DNA from 4 places in the Paenibacillus sp. FSL L8-0470 genome. Region 1 is predicted to be linked to each of the others. Evidence: riboswitches for the same ligand, from Rfam matches in the RefSeq annotation. Region 1 holds a riboswitch; each other region holds the start of a gene.

Region 1 (5,392 bases):
GAGCGAAAGACGCTCTCCCGCTGGACGCTTAGCGCAACGAAGCTGCTTGAAACCCTGCTCGGAACTCTTGTCTGGTGAGGTGAAGGATTGTGAAAAGATCGATAGTTCGCGGCTGGTACAGCATGAAAGAGCAATTTTATATTCTGATTCTGCTTTTTATCTATCGGCTGCTTTGGGGCTATTTCCTGTACAGATTCGTCAGGTCAGCCCTCATCCCGGTGCTGCTCCGTTATCCCGATACACACGCCGGCGGCAGCGGAATAGGCAGATTGCTGTATTATATCGAAGGACAGACTGCACTTAGCACAGACCCCGGGGTGCTGCGCTGGCTCTGGCTGCTGCTGGCCCTCTCAGCGCTACGGCTGCTATGCTCCCCCTTTATCCGCGCAGGGCTGCTGCATGAGCTGCACCAGGAGCGCAAAGGGGAGCGGGGAATGTTCTTTTTTCCCGGAATGAAGCTTTACGGACTCCCCGTACTGCTGTTCAGTCTAGCGGAATGGCTTCTGGCCGCAACACCGCTGTATTGGCTTCTCCCCAAAATGTATGGGCTTCTCCTCAGCGGTATTCTCGATTATACTCTGCTGCTGAGACTGGTTCCTTATGTTCTGGCCTGGCTCCTGTACTTCTACCTGATCCGCATTCTGCTGCTGTACATGCAGTTTGGCTTCACCGGAGGAACAGGCATGTTTTCTTCCTTGCTGGTTGGCCTGAGGGTAATCCTCCCTTCCACCTGTATATCTGCACTGTTCGGCGCCGGCGGCCTGCTTCTGCTGCTGCTCTCTGGAGTGACCGCACTTTTCTGTCCAGGCCTGCCCGCACTGCTGTTCCGGCAATTTTCACCGCTTCCCTCAACGCTGTTCAAAATGTGGAGCCTAGCGGGGCAGTATCACCTTTGGTGCAGTAAAACATTTCCACAATAATAACGCCAGTCCCTTGGCATAATAGAAGAGTCACTGCCCCAGATAAAGGGCGGGACTCTTCTTTTGGTTACAACGTGATTTAGGGTATTTGCAAAACTGTAAATCCTCTGGTACAATGATGCCTGTACCAGTAGTAACAACTTTGTAATCTTTTGAAACTAATTTGAAGCAAATGAATGTGCCTTTAAGCATTTAACCTTGTCGACACGTCACTGTTTCGGTGCATAAAACGCCAAATTCCCGGCACCGGGAAGTGGGGGAACCATATTTTGGGTGAATTGATCTCGCTTTAGAGGGGTCATAGGGGAACCTTCTACCGAATCCTTAAGCTAACCTCGCAGGCCTTGGAAGGAGTACATCTTTTGAAAAGTCATAATTTTAAGAAGAAATGCACCGCAGCAGCATTAGGGCTGGTGATGGTGTTCACGCTTGGAGCAGGGAGCGCTTTCGCCGACTCCAGAATGGATACGGTTATTACAAAAACACTCGGAACGACATATAAAACCGGGGGCACAAGCACTGCCGGCTTTGATTGTTCTGGATTCACCAAATATGTATTTAAGAACGTTGGCCTTACCTTGCCCCGCACTTCCAAAGCACAATTCAGCGTTGGAACCGCCGTATCACGGAGTAACCTCCGTTCAGGCGATCTGGTATTCTTCAATACCCTTGGCAATGGAGTCTCCCATGTCGGTATTTATGTCGGCAACGGAAAATTCGCCCAATCCTCTTCATCCCGTGGTGTAACTATCAGTTCAATGAGTCAATCCTATTGGGCCAACCGCTACGTTGGAGCCAAACGAGTAATGAGCACAACAGCTTACAAAGCTATCGCTTACGATTGACATCCCTCAGGAATTCCATCCTCCAATAAATAATTGTAACTTATAGAAATCCGGAAACTGATTATTGCCGTAATCATTTCCGGGTTTTTCCTTTTTGTCTTCCTTATTCTACCTTTTACACGTATTTGAGGCCTGTGAAACACCTTTTTACTAAAAATCCCAACAAATCTAAGTTAAAGCTTACTCAGCGTGTAAATATAAGACCTTTTTAGCAAAATCAACTCTTAAAAAGCGTAAATATTATGCATTAATATGTTTTAAGTGATTGCCAACTGGCGAAGTCTTTGTTACAATTATCGCAGTGAGTTTTTAGTAACATTTTTGTAATTATTCAATCGGGTTTTACAAAGGTTTTGTCATGTATTGGTTAACAAGCTAATCCTAATCAACAGTCATGCCGAGTTCCCTAACCATTAGGGAAACGGGGGAACCGATTTTGGGTGAATTGACCTCCTATTCACAGAGGGGTCATAGGGGACCTTCAACCGAACCCTTAAGCTAACCTCGTAGGCATTTGGAAGGGGTATTCACTTTTGAAGAAGAAGTTAGCAGCAGCAGTACTAAGCTTTTCCATTATGCTTACCATCGGAGCAGGAAGCGCTTTCGCGGATTCCAAAATGGATAAAGTCATCGACAAGACCATCGGAAGTAAATACGTATCCGGCGGTGTATCGACCAACGGCTTTGATTGCTCCGGATTTACAATGTACGTTTTTGATAAGATCGGTATCAATCTGCCACACCAATCCGGTTCCCAATACCAAATGGGTACCGCCATTTCCCGGGACGATCTGAGAGCGGGAGATCTTGTATTTTATAATACCAGCGGTAAAGGTGTATCCCATGTCGGCATTTATGTCGGTGAGGGCAAATTCGCACATGCTTCATCCTCCCGTGGTGTAACCATCAGCACGATGAGTGACAGCTACTACGTCAACCGTTACGTTGGCGCCAAACGGATCATGAGTACAGATGCTTACCAATCCGTTACTTCTGATTCCCAAGACAATGATGACGTGCAATAAGTTGTCGTAAAACGGGCACTCTTCCATGATTTTTGCCGAAATCTGGAGGGGGCCTGTTTTTTTTGTCTATAAAATTACTTACCCCTCTCAATATCCGCAAAACATAAATCTACCCAAATTTCCTCCATTTCATAAAATATTTTTACCACTTTGTCAAGTTTCCGCCTTTCAGGAAATTTCTGAGTCGAATCAGGCCAGTTATGGATATAATTAGGTATAGCTAGTGCTGTTGCTCCCTATGAAAGGAGGCCGGTGGCCTTATGATTAGCTCCCCCGTTACATTCCATGTGGTTCCCATGGAGATCAGCCATGCTGAAGACATCGCCGCATGGAATTACAAAGCGCCTTATAATATTTACGAATGGATGCCTTGGTCCCAAATGGAGGCGCTTGGCATTGAATTTGGCGATCCAGAGCTCCGCAGGGACCAGTATGTTTCCGTGGTCAACGAGCAAGGCATCCTTTGCGGCTTTGCGCAGTTGTTTCCGATGGAGGGTGTCGTCAGGCTGGGTATTGGAATGCGCCCCGAGCTTTGCGGACACGGTCTTGGCCACATTTTCATGGAAGCCATCGTTCAGGCCGCGCTAAAGCGGTATCCCGGGCGGGAGATTGATTTGGAAGTATTGACCTGGAACCAGCGGGCGATCCGAACATACCAAAAATGCGGCTTCACGATCACGGATACTTATGAACGCCTTACTCCAACCGGAAATAAGCCATTTTATTGCATGGTCTATGATAAACAACATAACGTTCCATTAAATTGAAAATTTTAGTGTTGAAATCGTCCACTTTTTTGACACAAATGCTATGATAACGCTTCACCATCCTATATAATGTAGGAAGCAGCTTACATGGAGGGGACGGATGAAGATGCAGAAATGGATCATGGGCGGTTTGTTTTTCGCAGCCTGTGCCTTTGCGGTAGTGCTCTTGTTCACATTGCCCGGCAAAGCAGAGGTAGCCGAAGAAAATAACCCGACGATGCCGCAAGTCACACTGGATGCCACCAGCGCCGAAGCGATTGTACAGGCAAGCTGCATTACCTGCCACGGTGATCAGCTACAGGGCGGTCTAGGCCCTAGTCTGCAGCAGGAAGGCGGCCAGCATAACGCAGAAGAAATCTACACCATTGTTACGAAGGGACGCGGCCAAATGCCGTCTTTCAAGGATAAGCTTGCTCCCGAAGAGATTGCGAATGTTGCCATGTGGCTTGCAGAGAAGAAATAAACCTGACCTTAAAAATACAGAATGCCCGTACAAAGGATATTCAGACATCCTTGCACGGGCATTTTTATATCTATTCCTATGATAGGTCGGTTTCTCCTGCGCCTAACGCGTTTTGTCGAAAGCTTCGTTAAATTCATGCGCCTGGCGGAACTCTAGCGCGGCAAGCCCGCTCTCTTCTTTTGCGGACAAGCGCAGAATTACCGTTTTGTAATCAATTGTAATATGCGGATGATGATCAAAGGCTTCCGAGATCGCAGCCACCTCATCCACAAAGGCGATACCCTTCATATATTCATTAAACATATATTTACGCACCATCATATTCGGCTCCAGCTTCCAGCCCTCCAGCTTACTTACCTGCTCACGCAGCTCTTCCTCCGTAAAATGCAATTTGTTTCCTCCCTTACTAAGTTAGCCGTAAAGTCCGTACAGCCCAGCTCCCCATATCCCTTAAACAAAACATCCCTCAGCTTCGGTAAAGTCCAAGGGATGCGCCAGGATGAAGGCTTTTTTTCGGTTTAATGTATTCTAAGATCCCGGCAAATAGTACTCGGCATCTTCAATTTTACCACGGGCCGCAGACAGGGGGCAAACCGTCCTCCTGTTACTCTGCTGTTCTGCTGCTCTAAATGAGTACAACCGAGGCCAAATCCTCTTCACCCAGCAAAATATTGATACGGTGCGTCTCCTTGTCATAGATAACCACACCACTGCCTACCTGAATAACAGGCTCGTTGCCCAGCGCGTAGAATAGATCCTCTGCGAGCGCTTCCCATACCTCCAGCTTGGATTCCTGCGGCAGTTCCTGCCACTCATCCGGCTCCATCTCAAAAAACACATACCCGTCAGAAATACGTCCGACTGCTTCCGTCAAATCACTAAGAATCTCGCTGTAATCTCTGCCATGTTTCACACCCACGTGTATCACTCCGTTTTCTTCACAGATGAATAATAACTTACCTTATCATTATAGCCGAAAAAATGACTTCACAAAAAACGGAATACTGACGATAAATAAGAATATACGTGATTTGGTTACGTGCAGGGTGTCCCGCCGCTGTTCAAGGATGAAATATGCGGTCTGAACGGATCACTTCTTAATTCTCATGGACGAGGTGCATAATGGAAATTTCAACATTACTAGGCTTAGTATTTGGTCTCATCGCAGTTGTCTGGGGAATGATGCTCAAACATGCCCCGCTTACCAGCTTGGAAAATCCGGCAGCTTATGTCATTATCTTTCTTGGTACGACTGCCTCAATCTTTGTGGCCTTTCCCATGTCGGAGGTCAAGAATGTACCCAAGCTGTTCAAGATCCTCTTTATTAAGAAAAAGATGGTCAGCAAAGCTGAACTGATTACAATGTTCATGG
Region 2 (5,392 bases), 480 kb from region 1:
TATCGGCTCCTCCACGCTTCTTGTGTTGCCTTTCGGGGTACCTAGTATAAAAACCTCCGACATTCCGTCAATTAACAATACCGCAGAGCCGAACAATACCTTTTGCAGCGAGAGTCTCAACTGGTCGGTAAATTCAATTTCCGAGACCTGTACTACCTGGTGCACGATAATCCCTTTCAATATCTCTGCTGGCGGGGCTGCATTCATGCCTTCAAAGGGCCTCACCGTGTTCATCAAGGGCATCAGGATGTTCTGATCCATGCCTTCTTTGTCCGTAAGTCCATCCACAAAAAACAGCGCTGCCTTGATTTCCAGACTTCCGATGCGCAGCTCTCTGACATTAACGTCGGACATATCGGTACTTATCTCCCTGAAGGACTGAACATCATGTTGGAACTCTCCGGTATAGGTCAGGGAAGGAGTGGCCTGTAAAGCGTTGTTTTGAGCAGGGGGTGCGGGTGCGGCGGATTTTTTATTCTGCACAGCGATGCTGGTCTGATCCGCCTCCCCAGTATCTTCGGAACTTGGAACCCCCCCGCCTTTTTTGCCTTCAGCCCGCATTCCCCGGGTGCTCGCCTTGCCCTCTTTCATTCGGAGCCAGATCATTAGGCGGGTTAAGACAACCGGAACGATGAAGATGACAAAACCTTGAAACAGCACCTTCCAGCCGGGCACAAGATCCCATAGCATCTTCCACATTCCATGCGCCCCCCTTTTTATTCGTAACCCTATTTTGACCGAAGCTGGAACATTCATACATCAAAAAAAACAGCTGCATGCTCCTCTTGGGGAACGTGCAGCTGTTATGATGTGCGAAAACGATTCAAAGGTAGGAGTTACAGCAGACCCGCTGCCCACATTCCGCCTTGGCGGATCATTTGGCGGAACGGCTCTACCGAGAAGGAAGGCAGATGATGCCCCGGCATCAGATAAACTACACGGCCAAGTCCGAACGCATGGCACCAGGCTGCCTGACGCATGGCCCCTTCATGAAGGTACTCTGCCAGCACAGTCGTCTCAAAATAAGGATGCATTTCAAAGTAGTACGGCTCGTCCTCAATGACGAACTCGCTAATCCCCTGCATAATGGGATGCCCGTGTGCCGGTATTTTCATATGCAGGGAGGTGTATTCCGGATGGTGGGTGAAATGCGCGCCTAGCATAGCGCCCAGCTCCTGATTCCGCTGCAGGGAGATTCCGTTATGTACAACGAGCAGACCTCCGCCCCCCGCTACATAAGACAGCAAAGCGGCACTTTGCTCCGGGGCTATTTTCTGTTCGGAAAATTCGGTATAGGCGATAACCAGCTTCAAGCCCTCAAGGTTGTCTTTGCTCAGGAGACTGTAATCTTCGGAAGCCTCCACCTGCAGATCAGGTGACAGAATGCGCTTAATCTCGTGATCCACACCGGTAAAAGGATGGTATTTCACCTCACTGTAGCTGCCAAGTGCTAGTGCTTTCCATTCAGACATGTTCTTCCCGCCTCTCTTCCTGCTTCTCTTAGTGTATAGTTACCAGGGCCAGGCATTTCCGTCCAGGTCGAGATAAGCCGGCTCCTCACCCAAATACTTCTTGTGCCCCTGCACGATATTCATAATCTTACGCGCCGACTCTTCAGGAGGAATAGGTGCCTCCAGAGCCTTCTCACCATTCATATAGGATTGCAGCCAGCCGGGGTGAAAGACCATAACCTGCCCGCCCATCACCTTCAAATGGTTGTGCAGCAGGGAGGACTGCATATTAAGCGCTGCTTTGGACATACAGTATCCGTACATATTAATCCGTTTGTTCCGGCCAATGCTTCCGGCTTCTGAGGAGATATTAACAATCAATTTCTGCTTGCTCTGCATCAACAGGCCCATCAGTTCATTACTGACCCTCAAAGAACCAAGCGTGTTTACATTATAAATGTGAGCCATGGCTTCATCGTCCATATCAACAAGCATCGTGGCATCATCGGCTCTATGAATAATACCGGCATTATTGATAATCATATCAACATGAGCGGTACTGCCCGAAATACTACGTGCCGCTTGCTTGACACTCTCACGGTCGCCGATATCCAGCGGGATCAGAGTTAATCGGTCCGGGTACTGCTTTTTCAGTGCGTCCAGCGATTCCGACTCCTTCATATACTGACCGGCAAATACGGAATATTTGTTCTCTAGAAGCCAGCTTGCCAGAAAAAAACCTAAACCACGGTCAGCACCGGTAACAAAAGCAACCCTTTTCATGATTATGGACACACCCTTTACGATTCTTCAGGATACACGCGGCATCTCTCTCACATTAGCATGGCAGTCACGTTTTTTCAACGTCCTTCATGGGACTGTAATTCCGCTGAAAGGGGTGCTCTAACTTCCTTTTTGATTTAATTTTGAACTATGTTACAATCGTAGTTACAAGTACTTATAGGAAGGTGAGATACCGATGTCTATCCAACAACTTCATACTCTGGAAGAACTGCAGCAATATGTTGCGCAACCAGGTAAAAAACTGCTTTTCAAGCATAGCACTACCTGCCCGATCAGCGCCAAGGCCAACGAGGAATTCACAGCCTATGCGCAAGGCTCCGAGACTCCAGCTGCCATTGTCCATGTGATTGAAGACCGTCCGTTGTCCAATCAGATTGCCGAAGATTTCGGGATCAAACATGAATCTCCGCAGATCTTCCTCCTGGAAGACGGCGAAGTCCGCTGGAACACCTCCCATTGGAAAATCACCCGGGACGCCATCAAGGCAGCTGTGAGCCAATGAGCCAGCCGGTAATTGTCTATTCCACCACAGGGTGCAGCGACTGCAATCAAGTGAAGCAGTGGCTGACCGAGCAAGACGTTAGCTTCGAGGTGCGTGATGTTATGACAAGTACAGTGTATCAGGAAGAAGTCGAGAAGCTGGGCTTCATGGGTGTGCCTGTTACCGTGTACGAAGGCCGCGCAGTCAAGGGCTTCAATGTTTCCGAGCTTAAGGAGCTTATTGGAGCAACCGCTGAATAATTTATAGCATGAAGCATATGAATACTTATATTTTGAAAAAGGCATCCCCTTGGACCTCTGTCCAGGGGATGCCTTTTATTTGCCCTTTTATTTGGCCTTATCCTGGATTCGTTGAGACATCCGCCAGAAAAGAGACATTTCCGCTGTGGGAATAGATGACGGAATCCGCTCCAAGCCCTTTATAGACCAGTCTGGGATTCATCGAAGTCGTAATTACGTATATTGGCTTTGTCGTCCAGGTCCGGCACATCTGGATATACCGGCAGCATAAGGTCACACTGCTCTCGAACAGAAATACTCTGCCTACCGGAAAAGAGGGGCGGAACCATGTATTCTGATGATGTGTATCCACCACGAGATTGACCTCGATTCCCAGCTCCTCCAGACGCCGCTTCTCCGCCGCATTGTTGGCGATTCCTGCGATCTTATAGCCTCTAAACTTTAAGATTTTGATAAAATGCTCCCCCGCTTTAGTCGGAGCGTTAATGAGTACATATTCTTCCGAATTCGCCATATCTTCCTCTCCTCCGGCTTAGGACTTCCATTCATTTGCCATACGAACACAGCAAAAAACCACAAAGGAATTCCCTCTGTGGTCCAATTAACGGTCACATTGTGCTCATCCTCTCTAATACGCTTACGAGGTTAGCTGTCGGATTCGGGCAGTGAGAGTCGCCCTACCTGTATCCATGCGAGCATTCTCTCGCACTTTCACAGGATTCACCCCATAACCGGCTCCGACTCTCACATCGGCTGCCGATTGTTGGTTCCCCCGCTTTCCATAACGGAAATTAAGCGGACTGCGTATTCGATTGTGTAGTAAACAGAAGTAATCATACTCTGGCGATCACGACCTTGTAAACCGCCAAACCTGCCAAAATAATGCATTTAGTAAACCCAAACCAGATCAGGTAGCGCTTACTTAAGCCTCGATCTCATCATTCCTCTTATTTACTCGGCTTATCAGCGATTTGCGAAAAAGCATTCAGTATTGTGATTATATTCACCCGATGTTGAGCAAATTGCCTTTTATGCTCTGATCACCCTAAATCAAAAGCAGTCGTATGAACGAGATAAAAAGCCGAAAACCGTTGATAAACACCCTTTTAGCACATCCTACCGTTTCCTTTGCCAGAATTCCCTGAAATTCGGCTCAGAAGAATGTTTTTTCCTTTTTACAAAGCTCATGCGAAAAGAGTATGATTCGGTTTGAATCCAATGCACGAAATGCGATATAAACGCTGAATTCCCGCAATGCGGGAAACGGGGGAACCATCAGGCCCGCAGGGGCCTTACCTGGAAGATAAGAATCTTTCTTGGGGTGAATCCGAAGGAGACTGTGGTCTCATTAGGTAGGGCGACTCTCACCGTCCGAATCCGACAGCTAACCCCGTAAGCGACTAGAGAGAACCTTGATCCGCCACGTTTTTGCGCCAGGTGTATTTAAGCCTGTACCAAAACCGCAGCAGAGGTCCTCCTCTGCTGCGGTTTTTTGTGCTGAGGCTGCAGCTTATAAATGGGTAGGAGGGAAAACGAAATGAACCAGCGCAGGCTGTTACGTATAGAAGTGTTTGTATTCGATGCCCCCTGGCCATTCCATCAGGCCACGGAGTCATCCGGCAAATGCCGATATGGTGTGCTGAAGCTTACGTGCAAGGCTGGGTGCAGCTGGGGAGCGGGGATACTGTCTGCGGAAGGCGATCATTTTGACGTCATTAAATGGAGCAGCTTCCTGAGAAGTATACGCAATCACAGGCTGGAAGAAGCCATAGAAATTGTACAGCAGCTAGGTGCGCAGTGGGAGCCGGGTCAGCAAGAAATCGTGCAAACGGCCCTGCTGGATTTAAAAGCCAAGCTGCAAGGCAAGGTCGTCACGTCACATCTGCAAATGGTCCCCTATTCCCGTACAGCCGGGGCCGGCGGTACGCCCCCCTTCAGACGGATGTACTATAAACCTTCAAGTTCCCTGCTGCATAAAGGCAGCTGGCAGGAACCGGACATAGCCGAGCTAATGGACAGATCCATCGCTTATTTCTCCCTCTTATAATTTCTTATTCAGAAAGGAACGTGAAGACATGCCAGACCCATTATCCCCGGAATGGACAGCTGCCAGCGAGTTTGCGGAATATGTCCAAAAGAACACCGGAAATATTTATGCACTCACCAGTCTGCTGCTGGGAGAGGGTGCCGTTGCGGAAAAGACTGCGATGAAGACCTTCACTGAGCTTTACACCCGGTACCTTCATGATGATTTCATACCGCAGCCTTTCTCGCTGGTTGCCTACCGGGAGTGCATTCAGCAGTGCTCCCGGGCTGCGGAGGAGTGCAGCCTCTTTGTTTCCAATGGATTAGCCTGGGAGGATCAGATTGTCCAGGTGTTATGGTACGGCATGCTG
Region 3 (5,392 bases), 2.8 Mb from region 1:
TGGTATTCAGTCCAAATGCCGAGAACATCGATACCGAAAGACTAACATTAGTGTACACCCTTCCGCAAATATTGCCGGACATCACATAATGCCCCAGAATAATATTGTACTCTTCATCCAGGGAGCGCAGGATAGACCAGGTCAGAGGAGTTAAGACACCGGAGATGGATTCGCCCACATTGGTATTGGTCCAGAGAAAATCACCAGCCAGCGAGTCGTTGATCTCGAATGTATTGCGGTTTCCCGGGTTCAAGGTCGTAACCGGTCTCGTCTGCAGGAGGTAGACCCGCCCCTTTGCGACCGCCCACTCGATATCTTGGGGAGCTCCAAGCTCCTTCTCCAGCCGGCATGCATACCGGTATAACTTGGCTGCATACCGCTTGAACTCACCCGGGCCTTCATATCTGCCCCGGTTCCTTGCCAGCGTGAAGGAATATGCGTCGCTCTCGCCTGAAACTAACTGTTCTCCCAGCCCATAGACATAATTCCCCGGCAGAACCGTGCGGCTGCCTGTTATGGGGTCAGCGGTGAACAGGACTCCGGAGATTTCCGAGTGAATCATCAGCTGCACGACAATGGCAACCTTATGGGAGGAGTCCATGTCCTGCATGGAGCTGTAGACTTGAACCCGTTCGCTATCCTTTGAGTGATACACCGTGTACATCGCTTCACGAATCTGTTCATCTGTTTCCACGTTCAACACCGTTTCGAATTCCCCGGCAAAAGATGCCTCCGCCGAATCTTCACTTAAAGCCGAAGATCTGACAGCAAATCGTGCATTCTTATGTATCATGCGGATTTTCTGCAACCTGGCTGCACTTTCAGTCCAAGCCTCTTCCTTTAATTTATCGCTTTCAAAGGCCGAAGGAAAGACAACAAATCCCTCCGGCACAGGATATCCCGCCTGAAGCATTCTGGAGAGCATCGCTCCCTTACCTCCTGCTTCGACATATTGCTCCGGGCTTAGCTCGGCGAATCCTCGGATCATCTGTCCCATATCCAATTGCTCCTTTTGATATATTTGAAACTTTATTTAATTTGATATTTAGTTTCATTTAATACTTTATTCCACTATTGTATTAAACGTCAAGCTTTACTTCATCTATCTAGGGCGTGTCTTCAAACCGCTTCCCCGTCAAAACCTGCTGCTGTATGCCCTAAGGAATCATGGGTACAGTGCCATTTTCTGATCACACGCGGAGAAAGGCGTTTCGCCACCAGGTAGTTTTTTCGGTGGAGGCTTACGTCTCGGTGTTTCAAAGACTTCACTCTTCTTTCGAAGGCTTGTGTGTGCGACTGGAAAGTGTATTCTTGGCTCTGAGTACAAACGGACCGAGTTGCACTTATTTGGGGCTTTTATCCTGTTACAGGAGGAACGGACTCCAGCGCAGTTATTTCTCCCTGATGGACGTTTTTAAAGAGAATGCAGAGCAGTAAGGTCGCCTGGGTCCGCAAAAGAGAATAAACAGGGATTTTACTCTCCAGAGCTCTTCCAATTTGAAGACATGCTCTAGTTGATTAATTCCGTCAACAAAAAGGGTGTTCTCAGCAGTTATGAAATGGCTGCTAAGAACACCCTCGTTTGGTGAACAGGATAAACATGAGCACTTGGTGCGAATACTCCGCGACCGGACCGTTGGTCCAATCACTGTGTTCCACACTTTTTTTGAACTTGTTTTGCAAAATATATCAATGGTTCCGATAGGTAATATCTAGCCCATCGAGATATTAACATTCCAGAAGGAGGTTGTCTTATTTCAAGTCATGAACAAGATCAGCCTTCGGAGCTGCAGGAACAACTCACCCTACTCAATTTTTTGCTGATTTGGCTTGGTCCTGTATCCCTTGCCGCGGGCAAGTTTAGCTTTGACTTTTCAAAACTTCCTGGGTTATACTTTACCTACGCTTAATTTCCAGCCTTTGGCAGGAAAGCGGGGGAACCAGTCTTTTGGGGCGAATCATTCACAGAATGTAGGGTACCATCTTACCCGAGTCCGTCAGCTAACCTCGTCAGTAGTGGATGGGTCTGCTTTTTTAGGTATATTCATAACCAGAGACCCTTGCTAAGGGTCTCTTTTTTGTATTCTCATGACCCTGCTGGCAGCAGTTTGGCTATCGACCTCAAGGCTCCCTTTTTTCTCACACTATGAGACCAAGGAGAGATGCAAGTGCAAAAGGTAAGGTACATAACGGATATCAACAAGGTTGCCATGCTGTCTGAAACGGAGAAAGAAAAGCTGAAGGAGATCACCGGCAAATTTGCCTTTCGGGTCAATGACTATTATCTGTCGCTGATCGACTGGGACGACCCGGGTGATCCGATCCGCAGGCTCGTCATTCCAAGTGAAGGTGAACTTGAGGAGTATGGCTGCTGGGATGCATCCGATGAGGGAATGAATTATGTAGTGCCGGGATGTCAGCACAAATACAGAACAACGGCCCTCCTGATTGTCTCCGAGGTGTGTGGAGCTTACTGCCGCTACTGCTTCCGCAAGCGCCTGTTCCGCAATGATGTGAAGGAAGCACAAACCGATGTGGCTCCTGGGCTGGAATACATCAGGAATCATCCAGAGATCAATAATGTGCTGCTTACCGGCGGAGACAGCCTGATTCTCTCTACCTCTAAGCTGCGCTTCATCATCGAAAGCCTGAGATCCATTGACCATGTGAAGATTATCCGGCTGGGCTCCAAAATTCCCGTATTTAATCCCATGCGCATTTATCAGGACGAAGAACTGCTGGAACTAATCCGTACCTATTCATCGGAGGACAAACGCATTTACGTCATGGCGCATATTAATCATCCCCGGGAAATTACGCCCGAAGCCAAACATGCATTCAGAGCACTCCATAATGCCGGGGCAATCGTGGTTAATCAGACGCCGGTGCTGAAAGGCATCAACGATGATGCGGCGGTACTCGGAGAACTGCTCGACCGGCTGTCCTGGGCCGGAGTCACTCCCTATTATTTCTTCGTGAACCGGCCCATTGCCGGCAACCGCGAGTTCGTTCTGCCGCTGGAGCGTGTCTACAACATTGTTGAGGAAGCCAAGGCCAGAACCTCAGGTCTGGGTAAAAGAGTCCGTCTATCCATGAGCCACTCCTCCGGTAAAATCGAGATACTGGCGATTGAAGACGGCAAGGCCTATCTGAAATACCATCAGTCCAGAGCGCAGGAGTACGGCAAATTCATGATCCTGGAATGTCCACCGGATGCGGAATGGTTCGATGATCTTCCCGGCAGCGAGAAGCACTGGACCCACCCTGCTTCCACTTCCCAGATCCCGCAGCTCCTATAAAAGCCAGCACAGTCCCCTTGTATCAGCATCGGGACTGTTTAGCGTGTTTACCGGCTATTCCATCCCCTGTGAGAACAGCTTGCTGATGAGCGCTCTCCGGCTGGAAACGCCGGTCTTAGAGAAGATGGATTTCAGGTGATCCTGTACGGTGTACGCAGAAATATGCAGCGACTCTGCCAGCTCCTTAGTGGATAATCCGCGGGAGAGCATCTCGGCCAGCTGCTTCTCCCTCGCGGTCAACTGGCAGGCATCGGCCAGCAGCCGGAAGATCTCCGAGGACTTGGCATAGACAAAAGCAACAGCCAGCTCCGTCTTCTTGCCGCTGCCTTCAAGCCTGCTGGCCGTAACTGTCAAGTATGCCCCATCCTCGACGCGCAGGCATAATTTCGCCTTCGAAGGCAACCCTCCTGGTTCCGTATTCTCACCAAGTGCCTGCAGGCATACTGCGTTGACCGGCCGGGGGAGAACACCGTGATCCAGCCGTTCCAGCTGCTGCAGACGGTTCAGCCAATATTGAGCCGCACTGTTCGCGCTGACCGGAAGCAGCTGGTCCGTCAGAATCATGATTCCACTGTCCTCCGGTGCGGTATCCATCCGTCCCAGAGGGGGCTCGGAGGCATAGCTGCGGAGTGCGCCGGCAATCAGCGGAACAACAGATGATATCACTGCACACTCGTGCTCTTGAAATGGAGGTTCGTGCTGCGACCGGAACAAGGTTAAGAACCCCCAGCAGCCACCGCCTTCAACCAGCGCAGCCCGGAGCTCGTCGCCCAGGCCCGCAGGCTGGAGGACGTTGCGGTAACGTTCACTCCGCCCGGGCTGCCCTTCCGTTACACCACTTAAACAGGCGACCGGCACTGCCGCAGCGGCCAACTGCTCATATTTCATATAATCCTCATGCAGATATTCGTATTCAAACAGCTGCGGGTGCAGATCCTCAAGACCCCGCTCTGTGATCGCCCCGGTGGACAGCAGCGTATGCGGGTCCACGGTAGTGCAGCAGGCAGCGGTAAACGGAATGTACTGCCGCAGCTTGGAGATTACCGCCTCCCTATATTGCGGAGATGTCATTCTCATCTCCTGCCGGTTGATTTCCAGCGTCCTCAAGCCTTTTAGAACCTCGCTCATCCTGATGTCCTCTCCAAATCCCACATATGTGGGATAGCCTATTCCGTGTTTAATCCTGATAATTAGTAATAATTCTTATTATATATCAGGAGAACTCACATTCAAGCTATAGAGACAGGAGCAGATATCATGCAAGAGAAACATTTACATCATGCCAGAGACTGGGAGCATCCCGATGTTCAGCATTACGAGACAACAATCGCTGCAAAAATACCGGGGTATCCTCTGCTCTATGACATCATGGAGCAATTGCTGAGTGCACACCTCGGCGGTGAAACTCCGGCAGACCTGCTGATTGTCGGGGCCGGAGGCGGTCAAGAATTGATAACCCTCGGCGCTCAGCATGAGCACTGGCGGCTGACTGGCATTGATCTGTCAACGGCAATGCTTGAGCTTGCCCGGCAGCGGATGCAGCGCACGGAGCTGGCCGCTGAAATCACTCTCCAGCAAAGCACGGTTGATGAACTGGACAAGAACAAGCTGTTTGACGCCGCCACTTGCATGCTGGTGCTTCACTTTTTCAAGGAAACCGGACAGAAGCAGCGGATGCTGGAAGAAATCCATAGCCGGCTTCAGGAGGGGGCGATACTGGTTGTGGCAACCTTAAGCGGGGACGTCCGTTCTATCCCCGGGTCCTTGCCGCTGAAGGCATGGAAAAACCACATGCTGGCTGGCGGGATTTCCGGGCAGGAATGCGAATGGTTCGAGCATTCCATCGGTGAAACCTCCTTCCCCATTCCGGAATATGAACTTCTAGCGTTGCTCGCAAGCAGCGGGTTCTCCGGTGTCACCCGCTTTTTCAGCTCCTATCTGATTGATGGCTGGTTTGCTGTGAAGCACGGAAAAGAGGTTGCGGAATGAAAACAGATATAGTGGTTGTCGGCGGGTATGGCCATGTCGGCGCAGAAATTTGCCGGCTTCTGGGAGAACAGCATCCTGGAGTGGTATATGCGGCGGGCCGAAGC
Region 4 (5,392 bases), 3.8 Mb from region 1:
GCAGCATCGCTTCAATCAGCGGAGGGAAAGGGACCCGGGTCAATAAACCTTGAATCGAAAAGAACAATTGCAAGGGAAGGACATTGGAGTGGAAAGAAACGGTGGCAATGTAGAGCGCTGGCAACTGAAATGCTGTTACAAAGCCGATCAGACGGATAAACCGGACAAAAGAAGCGATCATCCATCGATTGTTATAGTCATCCGGTGTCTGATAAAAGCTGAAAAAGCTCGCCGGCAAAATCAGAGCTGTAGGGTCCCCATCCAGCAGTATAGCCACATATCCATCCAGCAAATAAGCTGAGGTATGGTCCGGACGCTCCGTATTGATTAGTTGTGGAAATATGGAGAAGGAGTTATCCTCCGTTAATTCCTGAATAAAGCCAGTGGAGATTATCCAATCGAGCGAAATTTTCTTTATCCTTGATTCTACAATTTTTATCAATTCTGGGTTGGCCATATTCTCCATATAGACTAAGCCTACCTGCTTGGGGGCGAATTTCCCAAGTGTGAAGTAGCGGACAATAAGGTTTGGGGAGGCGATTTGTTTCCGAATCAGGTATAAGTTAACCTTCATCTGTTCAATAAAACCGTTGTGAGGTCCCCGAATAACCCCTTCATTCTCAGGTTCGCTAATGCTTCGTTCATATTTGGCAGGAGTGAAGAGGACATAAAATTCAGACATTCCTTCTAAAAAATAAAGACAGCTTCCTTCAAGAAGTCCCTGAATGCCTTGGTTTAGTTCTGTTTCCAAACTGAAACTAAGTGTTGTGAAAAGCTCAGAAAGGTCTTTGTCCTGATTACGGCTAAAAGGAACAATCACGTTCCGTTCAATCAATTCCGTGTCAGTGAGGGACTCCAGATAAAAGACCAACCCTTCCCTTCCCTGAAAGGATAAGCTTCTTTTTTTGAGGTCACTTGTATAGAATAGTGCTGCTTCGATATAATCGGAGTTTTGATCTACAGAAGGAGATGAGGTCTGAGTTTGGTTAGTCATTATAAGGCGCTCAACTTTCGATTAGTTTTGCGGTTAACGTTCCCGAATGATTTGCAGAATATTCCTGACGGGAACTTTAATGTGCGATATAGAAGAATATTGGGGATGATGTTGAGCCAGCAGACGTTTCTGTTTTGTTTTCCTAAGGACATGAAGTGGAGCAAAAATGAGCAAATCATCGATCGCTTAAGAGTAATACCATAGAATGCGCATTCATTCGCGAAGTGGTGGCATTTTGGGCTTCATTTGCCATCCGCAACGTTTTACATTAAATGGTCACAGGCGTAAGATTCAAATCAACAACCGAATGTAATATAACTGTTCTCAAATGGCTGAATTCCGATAATGGGAACGGGGGAACCAATGGTGAATGTGGCTTTTGCTCAGATAGCTGCCGCTCACTTGGGGTGAATCCTTGCTGCGTGCTGAAAAGCCGCTTCTTACAAGGTAGGGCAATCTCGCTGCCCGAATCCGTCAGCTAACCCCGTAAGCCTCGAAGAGAGAGGATGAGCGCCATGATCGATTAACCGACCACGGAGAGCCCTGACGCTTCTGTGGTCTTTTTGCTGCGCATGCAGAAAGGGAAAACGATCTATATGAGAGTTTAGAAATCTTATAACAACGAAATTCAGAGTGATTAGGCACTATCTAAAATCCTTTAAAGGGGGGGATTGGTATCGTTACTGTATTTATCGTGTGCTTCTGGGTTGGATTGCTGCTTCTCCTTAGCGGCGGATTTCATGGGCATGGCCTGGCCGGTCATCTGCATGTGGGAGGTGGCGATGCTGGTGGTCCGGGCTTTGTGCCCATACTCCCTCTAATGGTGTTTGTCACGGTCTGGGGCGGCAGTGGTTATGTGCTTACCCGGTTCAGCGGAATGAATATACTTGCAGTGGTGCTGATCTGCACCGGGGTTGCCTTGCTGCTGGGCTGTCTGATATATGCGGTGCTGGCCCGGGTGATGACTCGGTATGACAGTAGCATGAATAAAATGGATTATGAGCAGGCGGGACAACTCGGGTACATCAGCATTTCTGCAGGGGATGGAGCAGTGGGAGAGATGAAATACGTGCTGCATGGAACGATGCGTTCCATTGGAGTACGGGCAGAAACCGGCCAGCAGCTCGCCAAGGGTGACAGGGTGATTATTTTGAAGGTGGATAAAGGATTAGCGGTAGTCACCCTCTTCGAGAGGGAAAACGAACAATTATAACTAACGGGGAGTGTCGAACCAAATGGTTATTCTTTATTTAATCTCGGCAATTGTTGTTGTTATCCTGCTGGCTTTGTTCAGTATCGTGAACGCTTATAAAAAGGTTCCGCCCAATCAGGCGATGATTGTATTCGGCCTCGGCGGAAAAAGAGTGGTTCAGGGCGGCGGGACGTTCGTCATTCCCGGCTTCCAGAACAATAAGACCATCTCTATGATGCTGATGAGCTTCGATGTCATCCCAGCGCAGGCAATGTTCTCCCGGCAGGGCATCAAGCTCAACCTGGAGGCGGTAGCCCAGATTAAGATTAAAAGCGATCCTACCGCTATACTTACTGCCAGTGAGCAGTTTATCGACAGGCCGGAAGAGGACCGTGAGACGATTATCCTGCATTCGGTGGAAGGCCATTTGCGCGGCTTGATCGGACAATTAACGGTAGAATCCATTCTAAAGACACCTGACGAAATCAACAGCAAGATGCGGGAGACCTGCTCGGAAGACCTCGACAAGATGGGGCTTGAGGTAGTCAGCTTCACCATTAAGAAAATTACTGACGACAAAGGGTATATCGACAATATGGGGGTTCCGGAAATTGAGCGCATCCGCCGCGATGCCAGCATCGCCAAGGCGGAAGCAGAACGCGACATTCAGATCAAACAAGCCGAGGCGGAGAAGGAATCCGCCATTGCCAAAGCCAATGCACATCAGGCTACCATTGAAGCTGGAACCGCAGCCCGCGCCAAGGAATCTCTGTTCGAGAAGGATTTGAACATTAAGCAGGCAGACTTTAAGCTGGAAACTGAAGTGAAAAAAGCACAGGCGGATCTTGCGTACGAATTGCAGCAGAACAAAATTAAGCAGTCGCTGGTTACCGAACAGGTCAAGATTACGCAGATGGAAGCGGAGGCCAATAGGACCGTCCGGGAAATCGAAGTTGAGCTGAGACAGAAGGAGCTGGAGGCCACGGTGATCAAGCCTGCTGAGGCGGAGAACCAGGCTACGATCATGAGAGCGGAAGCGGCTAAGCAGCGGAAAATTCTTGAGGCTGAAGCAGAGGCGGCCACAATGACCAAACGGGGGCTGGCAACAGCGGAAGCAGAACTGGCGAAGGGAAAAGCCAACGCGGAAAATGTTCAGCTGGCCGGAGCAGCGGAAGCGGGGGCACTGGAGAAGAAAGCTGAAGCGTACAAACAGTTCACGCAAGCCGCCCTTATAGTGGAATTCTTGAAGGTTCTGCCAGAGCTGGCTGATAAAATCGCTTCCCCGCTGGCCAAGGTCGATAAGATTACAGTGATTTCCCAGGATGGAGCTTCATCCGGCATAAACAAAATTACCGGCGATATCGCCAAAATCATGGCCCAGGTTCCTGAATTGACACAGACGCTTACCGGTATGAACGTGACAGAGGCTCTCAGCGGGCTACTCGGCCGGGATAAAGAGCAATAATTCTAAATTTCCTTGCATAAGCACCTCTCTATTATGGAAAACTTCTGTAGTCCGAATAAACAGCATGATTCCGTTTTTGGAGACTTATTTTGATTTCCTAGGAGGTTAATTATGACAAATCAGGATCCGCAGGAGCTTCTTAAGCGAAAACACGAAATGGATGAGCAAAAAAGGCAGTTCACAAATTTTTCCCGAAGTGTTTGCGGCCACGGTGAGTTAGAAGCAGGGCAGGAGTTCAGTACTGACCGGGTGCCTGACGATCAAAACCGTATGAAATCTGTTGAGAACAAACGTGATTGATAAAGCTATAAAAATAAGCCGATCCTTTTCTGGATCGGCTTTTCGTTGTCTAATGGATGAACCAGAGTTACCTTAAATAAATTTTCCACGAAACAGCTTTGTGATAGATATCTTTCATGATACAGTGAAAAAAGGGTGTAGCTTAACTTTAAAAACTTTCTTGAATTAAACTGAGGTGCTCAATGAATCGAATTTTAATGGTTGAAGATGATGATAATTTGGTGTTCGGTATTGATTATACTTTAACGAGTGAAGGATATACCGTTGTTATTGCCGGTAGCTTGGAAGAAGCAAGGAAGGTATTGAAAACAGACACAGTCGATTTAATCTTGTTGGATATAAATTTACCTGATGGTTCAGGGTATGACCTGTGTAGGGAAATCCGTACATTATCCCAGGTTCCGATCATATTCCTGACAGCTTTGGATGAGGAGACAAATGTTGTTGCTGGACTTGATTTGGGTGCAGATGATTATATGACCAAACCGCTCCGTACCAAAGAACTTCTCTCTAGAATAAAAGCCGTTTTAAGGCGCAATCATAAGCCCACGGATGAAGCGAATAGATGGATATCCAACGATATTGAAGTTCGAGTTCTAGAAGGAACTGTTCTTAAATACAATCAGGAACTTTTATTGACGGGGCTGGAATATCGATTGCTATTAATGTTAATGACTCACCCTAAGCAAATTTGCAGCAGAAGTATCATTCTTAACAGTCTGTGGGATATGTCAGGAGAATTCATTGATAACAACACCCTTTCGGTTCATATTAGAAGGTTAAGAGAGAAGATCGAGGATGTTCCTGCTGTACCGAGATACATCATTACCGTTCGAGGAGTCGGATATAAATGGAATGCAGATGTTGTAGGGAGATAAACCATGAATGAATTCTTCCGTAATCCAGAGTGGAAGTCTATTACTGTTAAAGCGATCGTATTACAAGTTATGTTAGCAGTAATCATGTTCTTTTATATGAGTTATCAAGTCAGTCAGATCAATAAGGCCGTGGTTAATCAGAATGCTGCATTGATTGGTTATGTTTTGAAGCAAGCTCCACAACTAGAAAATGAAATTATCCATTTTATCACTCAGGGTGCACAAGAAGATGAAATCGAAGAGGGAAAACGCAGCCTGGCTCAATATGCATACAAAGATGATATGCCCGTAAACAATCAACCTGTACTCTCGGATACCGCCTTACCCATGAAAACGGCAGCTCACGTTTTGCTTTTTAGTATTCCGTTTCTGCTGTTATTGGGATGGGAATACCGCAAAATATTTGATAAGATCCGAACCATAACCTTTGCAGCGGAGCAAGTTGTTGAACATCAGTTTGATCAACCGCTTCCGGAGAAGGATGAAGGCGACTTTGGTGCACTAGGACGAAACTTTAACGCGATGGCCGAAAGGTTACACAACAGTCTTCGGCAACTCCAACA

Evidence for each region. A riboswitch is a leader RNA that binds a small molecule or an ion and turns the genes downstream of it on or off. The one in region 1 is predicted to bind cyclic di-AMP.
Region 2: it holds a riboswitch for cyclic di-AMP, as region 1 does, so the genes downstream of both, NST99_RS02610 (hypothetical protein) here and NST99_RS00445 (C40 family peptidase) in region 1, are expected to answer to the same signal.
Region 3: it holds a riboswitch for cyclic di-AMP, as region 1 does, so the genes downstream of both, NST99_RS12825 (KamA family radical SAM protein) here and NST99_RS00445 (C40 family peptidase) in region 1, are expected to answer to the same signal.
Region 4: it holds a riboswitch for cyclic di-AMP, as region 1 does, so the genes downstream of both, NST99_RS17455 (hypothetical protein) here and NST99_RS00445 (C40 family peptidase) in region 1, are expected to answer to the same signal.

What each region holds. Positions count from the first base shown of each region.
Region 1 covers NZ_JBBOZM010000001.1:82,984-88,375, reverse strand. Annotated here, with positions in the region: gene NST99_RS00460 (M1 family metallopeptidase) at 1-78, shown strand, start outside; gene NST99_RS00455 (hypothetical protein) at 90-920, shown strand; cyclic di-AMP (ydaO/yuaA leader) riboswitch at 1,141-1,279, shown strand; gene NST99_RS00450 (C40 family peptidase) at 1,337-1,765, shown strand; cyclic di-AMP (ydaO/yuaA leader) riboswitch at 2,151-2,293, shown strand; gene NST99_RS00445 (C40 family peptidase) at 2,299-2,790, shown strand; gene NST99_RS00440 (GNAT family N-acetyltransferase) at 3,051-3,557, shown strand; gene NST99_RS00435 (c-type cytochrome) at 3,664-4,020, shown strand; gene NST99_RS00430 (4a-hydroxytetrahydrobiopterin dehydratase) at 4,123-4,410, opposite strand; gene NST99_RS00425 (hypothetical protein) at 4,646-4,939, opposite strand; gene motA (flagellar motor stator protein MotA) at 5,143-5,392, shown strand, end outside.
Region 2 covers NZ_JBBOZM010000001.1:563,251-568,642, reverse strand. Annotated here, with positions in the region: gene NST99_RS02635 (spore germination protein) at 1-699, opposite strand, end outside; gene NST99_RS02630 (ThuA domain-containing protein) at 837-1,472, opposite strand; gene NST99_RS02625 (SDR family NAD(P)-dependent oxidoreductase) at 1,512-2,234, opposite strand; gene ytxJ (bacillithiol system redox-active protein YtxJ) at 2,431-2,757, shown strand; gene NST99_RS02615 (glutaredoxin family protein) at 2,754-2,996, shown strand; gene NST99_RS02610 (hypothetical protein) at 3,094-3,510, opposite strand; cyclic di-AMP (ydaO/yuaA leader) riboswitch at 3,616-3,804, opposite strand; cyclic di-AMP (ydaO/yuaA leader) riboswitch at 4,226-4,409, shown strand; gene NST99_RS02605 (hypothetical protein) at 4,534-5,043, shown strand; gene NST99_RS02600 (hypothetical protein) at 5,072-5,392, shown strand, end outside.
Region 3 covers NZ_JBBOZM010000001.1:2,855,491-2,860,882, reverse strand. Annotated here, with positions in the region: gene NST99_RS12830 (PEP/pyruvate-binding domain-containing protein) at 1-997, opposite strand, end outside; cyclic di-AMP (ydaO/yuaA leader) riboswitch at 1,894-2,031, shown strand; gene NST99_RS12825 (KamA family radical SAM protein) at 2,163-3,299, shown strand; gene NST99_RS12820 (helix-turn-helix transcriptional regulator) at 3,354-4,427, opposite strand; gene NST99_RS12815 (class I SAM-dependent methyltransferase) at 4,557-5,288, shown strand; gene NST99_RS12810 (saccharopine dehydrogenase family protein) at 5,285-5,392, shown strand, end outside.
Region 4 covers NZ_JBBOZM010000001.1:3,871,725-3,877,116, forward strand. Annotated here, with positions in the region: gene NST99_RS17450 (spore germination protein) at 1-994, opposite strand, end outside; cyclic di-AMP (ydaO/yuaA leader) riboswitch at 1,315-1,502, shown strand; gene NST99_RS17455 (hypothetical protein) at 1,689-2,207, shown strand; gene NST99_RS17460 (flotillin family protein) at 2,230-3,651, shown strand; gene NST99_RS17465 (hypothetical protein) at 3,763-3,951, shown strand; gene NST99_RS17470 (response regulator transcription factor) at 4,134-4,829, shown strand; gene NST99_RS17475 (HAMP domain-containing sensor histidine kinase) at 4,833-5,392, shown strand, end outside.